Regions from separate parts of the Sporosarcina sp. 6E9 genome, predicted to be linked through region 2. Evidence: riboswitches for the same ligand, from Rfam matches in the RefSeq annotation. Region 2 holds a riboswitch; the other holds the start of a gene.
The links. A riboswitch is a leader RNA that binds a small molecule or an ion and turns the genes downstream of it on or off. The one in region 2 is predicted to bind thiamine pyrophosphate.
Positions count from the first base shown of each region.

Region 1: linked by a shared signal. The riboswitch ahead of thiM (hydroxyethylthiazole kinase) and the one ahead of tenA (thiaminase II) in region 2 are both predicted to bind thiamine pyrophosphate.

Region 1 covers NZ_JAGEMN010000008.1:40,738-43,901, reverse strand. Annotated here, with positions in the region: gene thiD (bifunctional hydroxymethylpyrimidine kinase/phosphomethylpyrimidine kinase) at 1-661, opposite strand, end outside; TPP riboswitch at 733-838, opposite strand; gene J4G36_RS17635 (hypothetical protein) at 924-1,358, opposite strand; TPP riboswitch at 1,489-1,596, shown strand; gene thiM (hydroxyethylthiazole kinase) at 1,665-2,459, shown strand; gene thiW (energy coupling factor transporter S component ThiW) at 2,456-2,953, shown strand; gene J4G36_RS17620 (histidine phosphatase family protein) at 2,982-3,164, opposite strand, start outside.
Region 2 covers NZ_JAGEMN010000001.1:515,425-518,588, forward strand. Annotated here, with positions in the region: gene J4G36_RS02770 (ABC transporter permease) at 1-81, opposite strand, end outside; gene J4G36_RS02775 (ABC transporter ATP-binding protein) at 78-827, opposite strand; gene tenA (thiaminase II) at 814-1,515, opposite strand; TPP riboswitch at 1,623-1,726, opposite strand; gene J4G36_RS02785 (exonuclease SbcCD subunit D) at 1,868-3,019, shown strand; gene J4G36_RS02790 (AAA family ATPase) at 3,021-3,164, shown strand, end outside.

The sequences.
Region 1 (3,164 bases), on a different contig from region 2:
ACGCCGACAACGCGGCTGCGTAGGTACATCCCGTTCCATGTGTGTCTTTCGTGTTTATCCAAGATGAGCGAACCGAAAACCTTGTGCCTGCTTTTGACATAAACACATCTTCAGCATAGGCTACATCCTGTCGATGGCCGCCCTTGATCACGACAGCCTTCGTGCCTAAGGCTAGTATATGCTTGGCCGCCTCTTCTATGTCTGTAGCCGTTTTGATGGTTAAGCCCGTCAATACTTCAGCTTCCGGGATATTCGGTGTGACGACAGTCGCTAACGGCAAGAGAACAGACTTCAGTGCCTCGACCGCTTCATCGTGCAGTAAGGAGGCCCCCCCTTTAGCAATCATGACCGGATCGACAACGAGCGGTATTCCGCTACCCCGTATCGAATCTGCAACTGCATGAATAATCTCAGCCGAAAACAACATGCCCGTTTTGATCGCTTTCACATTAAAATCTTCTGTAATTACTTTTATTTGCTCGGAAATAATCGTTGGTTCCATTGCTTGAATGGCCGTCACGCCGTGCGTATTTTGCGCTGTAACCGCTGTTATTGCAGATGTTCCAAACACGCCAAGTTCTTGAAATGTCTTGAGGTCCGCTTGAATTCCAGCGCCTCCACCACTATCTGAACCTGCTATTGTCATTGCTACGTTCACCATATAGAAACACGCCCTTCATTATGTTAAAAGCCACACCTGAAACGTCAGGAAGCAGCAACCATCAAAATAAAAGGCGTGGATGCCCACTTTCCTACGTCGGCATAATCCGAATCAGGTTCAAGGGTCCGTGCAAATGCGCACGTCTCAGCCTATAAAAAGGCACCCCTAGTGGTTATCAAACTATTCAGCTTTGATGTAAGTATAACATACTTGAATGGAAATTCGAAATGGACATCGCGTTGACGTGCATGACAACTACTTATCAATCCATTAAAAATACTTTACCGGTATCCGGACTAACCATTAATGAAATTTTTTCTTGCTTTGAATTATAGCCTTCAAACCAATAAGCCCACTTGGCTGCAAATGGATTCCATTCACTTTCCAGTGGAACGTTATACGATTCTTTAATCGTAATATCATAATTGTTAAGTACTATTTCTTTTGCTTGATTAAAAGTTAACGCTGGTAATGAAAAATAAATGCACACCAAAACTATTGAAAAAAGTATAGTATGTCCCGTAATCTTTCGCTTAACTGAAATCGGTTTTTTATTCGTTTTACGATGTTTAGAAAGAATAACAAAAAATACTAAGAAAGAGAATACCACACTCAATGACATGACATTGTTATACACTTGCGAATTAACTAATTCGAGTATGATATAAATAAGTAACGCTATGATAAATTCAGGCATGTACCCCTTCAACAAATCTCCCCTATTCAATATGAAACATATCCTTTTGGTATTCGACTTCTAAATTCATAAACCCTTTTTTACTTTTAATCAATCTATGTTATAGTGATGAGGAAAACAAACTGAATGATTTTGCCACTAGGGGTGTCCTTTACAAGGACTGAGATGCATATGGATATGCGGACTCTTATGACCTGATCTGGTTCATACCAGCGGAGGGAAGTGGGACTGCGTATTTTTATGATGCTAATTCAAAACCGCAGCCGCTTCCCCACTTTCAGGAAGCGGCTTTTTCAATTCAAAAAAATGACTGAAGGCGGGAATTTATCAATGAATCAAACCGAGAATCTCTTAAAAAAACTACGAACAGAGCAACCGCTTATTCACTGCATCACAAATATCGTCGTCGCAAATTTCCAAGCAAACGGCTTACTTGCACTCGGCGCATCGCCAGTCATGGCGGATGCAATCGAAGAAGCCGCCGATATCGCAGCGGTGTCGTCAGCGACCATTTTAAATATCGGAACATTAAAACGAGATACTGTGGAAGCCATCATTCTGGCTGGAAATAGCGCTGTAAAAAATGGATCACCTGTTGTTCTCGATCCGGTTGGCGCTGGCGCTACTTCTTTCCGCAAAGGAAGCGTCCAGCGAATATTGAAAGAGGTAGATGTCACCCTGATTCGATGTAATGCCGGTGAACTCGCAACGATTGCGGGGGTTGATTGGCAGGTTAAGGGGGTCGATGCGGGTGAAGGCGATGCCGATATCGAAGAAATTGCGAAAGAGATGGCGCGTGCACACAATTGCCTCGTAGCCGTCTCCGGAAGAGTCGATATCGTGACAGATGGCCATGAAATCATCAAAATAACAGGCGGGCATCCGCTTATGACGCGTGTCACTGGCGTTGGATGCTTATTAAGTAGTATCGTCGGTGCTTTTTTAGCAGTTGGCCATGAAAATCAGCTAGAAGCCGTCGCTACCGCATTGAATTTTTATAAACGTGCTGGTGAAAAAGCCGCAGAACTGGCCGATGGACCAGGTGATTTTGTTGCCCATTTTCTGAACGGACTTTATTCGAAGGAGGATATTGAAAAATGAATACACGAAAACTTGCGATTATGACGATGTTTGTCGCAATCGCTGTCGCTGGATCTGCATTTGTTTCATTCCCCGCAGGTATCGCACGCGCATACCCAATTCAACATGCAGTCAATGTAGTGGCAGCGATTATGCTCGGACCAATTCCAGCACTTACGATTGCCTTTGTAACGGGGCTTGTTCGCTTATTAACCGGAACTGGTTCACTTCTTGCATTTCCAGGCGGCATGCTTGGCGCTTACTTGGCGGGTGTGATGTACAAACGATTTGGAAAGACTGCGTTTGCTGCGCTTGGCGAAGTGATCGGAACAGGTTTCATCGCGCCATTGTTTGCAGTTCCCTACGCTAAAATACTGATGGGCACGACGGTCACCCCCTTTTTCTTTGTCCCACCGTTTCTGATTTCCAGTTTTAGCGGAGCAGCATTGGGGCTACTTCTTGCTGCACGATTACAACACACACACGTCGGAAAACAACTCGGGACATTAGAATAGTTAGCATAAAAATGGGAGCGCTAAAAAATTAGCCCTCCCAAACACGCTTAACCGAAACATGTCCACCTGTTTCAGAAATACGAAAAACATCCGGGTTCGTGAGCGCTTTCCACTCCTCGAATCCGAAACGCTTGTCAAAACACCTCAACAATAGTGTCATCAGATTGCCATGCGTCACAATGACTGTAGGTCTATCGCCACTTATTTCCTT
Region 2 (3,164 bases):
TGCTTTATCAATTAACCTTGCGCTAAATTCCCATAGGACTAAGAACATTATCACAATCAATGAAGATGCCGTATTCCTCATAATGTAACCTCATTCCGCAGCGTACTAAGCAAACGCTCTTTCAAATCCAATATATCAGGGCGGTGCAAATCTTTGCGCGTTCGCTCTCGTCCTAGTGGAATTGTGATTACCTCAATAGCGGTAACAGGTTTATTTTTCAATAAGAAAATACGGTCTGAAAGAAATAGCGCTTCATCTACATCATGCGTGATGAATAGAATCGTAGACTGTCTTTTCTCCCATTGCTCAAGCAGCCATTCCTGCATCGATAATTTAGTAATTGCATCGAGTGCAGAAAAGGGTTCATCGAGTAAGAGAAGCGGATTTCCGGAAAGAACAGCGCGCAAAAATGCAACGCGCTGTTTCATGCCACCTGATAGTTCGGAAGGGTATTTATCATTTGTTCCTGCTAACCCAAACTCTTTTAATAAAGGTCTTATTTGTTTGTAAGCAGTCTGTTTATCAACGCCAATGATTTCGAGTGGTAAATATGCGTTTTCCAAAATCGTTCGCCAAGGTAGTAGCAAATCTTGTTGAGGCATATAGCCCACTTTGCCAAGCCGGTGTCCATTTACCTCGTCTTCCAGTGTGATGTCACCAGTCGATGGGTTATCTAGACCGGTGACAAGGCGGAAAATCGTGCTTTTACCGGACCCGCTAACTCCTAAGATGGAAATGAATTCACCTGGACGAACTGAGAATGAAAGTTCGTCTAGTATCATATTATTTTCTTCATAGCCAAACGAAACATTATTAAACTTCAACATTAGCAGTTTCAACGCCTACAACGCCTGGCCACATTTGCTGGTTATTTGCCATATCCCAGAACATGTATTCAAAACGTGTTGTATTTAAAAAGATTTCCTCAAGTTTTTGTAGCTCGTGTTCAGGTTTTCCATCAGCAACTTCATTCATCAAATCGATGCACCATCCTGCTAACTCACCGAATGCGTCGGATGAATACATGCGAATCCAGTCGCCGTAGAGTGGATGATCTGCAGCCCCGGGGATGGCGTTTAATTCTTTCCCGATTTCCCAATAACTCCAAGCACATGGCAGTACAGCTGCGACAACTTCCGCGAGCGTTCCTTTTTGACTTACATGCAACATGTAATGCGTATAGGCAAGGACAATAGGGGAGGGCTTCGCGTTTTCAAGCTCTTCTTGGGAAATGCCGAATCTTGCAGCATATTTGCGGTGAAGTTCCATTTCCGTATTCAAAGTTCCTTCAAGCAGTCCCGCAAATTTCCCCATCGTCTCGACATCGTCGGCTTTCACAGCACCGATTGCGAATACTTTTGAGTAATCAATCAAATATAAGTAATCCTGCACCATGTAAAATCGGAAGTTTTCTTGATCAACAGTTCCATCGCCAATTCCTTTTACAAATGGATGATTATGATTCTGTCTCCAAATTGGTAATGTCTTCCCATGCAAGCGGTCAGTGAATTTCATGTAGAACACTCTCCCTAAGAAATTTTCCAAATAAAAAACCCACTCCTTGAAGAAGAAGTGGGTTGAAGACAGTCGAATATAATCGCCGAAAATAGACGGGTAGAATTTATTCGTCAGCACCTCTTCCTTACGCCAGCATTATCTGGTTCAAGTTGAAAGGGTTTAGGCATATGCCAGTCTCAGCTCTTCTCGAGCACCCCTAGTGGTGGATCATATTAAATTGGATTCACTTAAGTATAAGCATATAGAATTTAGAAGGTCAAATGATTCACCAGAAATAGGAAGAAAGGTAGAAGGAATATCAAATTTGCTGTAAAGTAGTAAGAAAGAGTACCAAAGGGGGATGTAAGCTATGAAGTTTTTCCATACGGCAGATTGGCATTTAGGGAAACTCGTTCAAGGTGTTTATATGACTGACGAACAACGTTATATATTAAATCAATTCATCGAAGCGATAGAATTAGAAAAGCCAGATGTGATTGTCATTGCTGGTGATTTGTATGATAGAGCAGTTCCGCCAACAGAAGCGGTGGCACTACTTGATGAAGTTCTTGAGAAAATTGTGATGGATATGAAAATTCCTGTCATTGCAATTGGTGGAAACCATGATAGCCCGGGGCGTCTCCATTTCGGAAGTACGCTTATGCAGAAGAACGGATATTACATTGCTGGACAAGTTTCGAGAGAAATTGATCCTGTCGTTTTACAGGACGAGTTCGGCGAGGTCCATTTTCATCTGGTGCCGTTTGCGGATCCATCTGTGATTAGGCATCTTCACGAAGATAAAACAATCTCAAATCACCAGGATGCCATGAAGAAAATTACCGAGGGTATTTTCGAAAAGATGGATGACAAAGCACGTCATATCTTTGTTGGACACGCTTTTGTTACAAAGCGCGGAGAAAGTGAAGAGAATACGAGTGATTCAGAACGACCAATCGCGATTGGAGGAGCGGAATACGTCTCCGCACATTTATTTGAGCCATTCCATTACACGGCGCTCGGCCATTTACACCAAGCCCATTACGTACTGAATGAAACCATTCGTTACGCAGGATCGCCACTTAAATATTCAATTTCAGAAGAACATCATAATAAAGGATTTTTCATCGTTGAATTAGACGGTGGAGGCAATGCCACAGTTGAAAAACGTGAATTGATTCCAAATCGGGATATGCGAACAGTCGAAGGAACCATCGAAGAAATTCAGAAACATCCAATTAGCGAGGATTACGTTTTTGTAAAACTTCTTGACGAGACGCCGGTTTTATTTCCAATGGAAAAGATTCGATCGGTCTATCCGAATGCGATGCATGTAGAACGGAAGATGTTAGTGCCGAAGTCGACCATTGAAACAGGGACGAAAACAGAGCAAGGCAAGAAGGACGATATCCAACTCTTTACTGGATTTTATAAAGAAATGATGGGCGAAACGGTTGATGAAGAAACGAAAAGCTTATTTGAAGAAGTACTATACGAAGTCATGAATAGGGAGGAGGGGTGACATGAAACCAATTAAATTGACCATGACCGCGTTTGGACCGTATAAAGAAACGGAAATTGTCGATTTCAGAGAGCTTGAGGATAATCGCTTATTCGTTATTTCCGGTGCGACAGGTTCCGGGAAAACAACCATCTTTGACGGTATT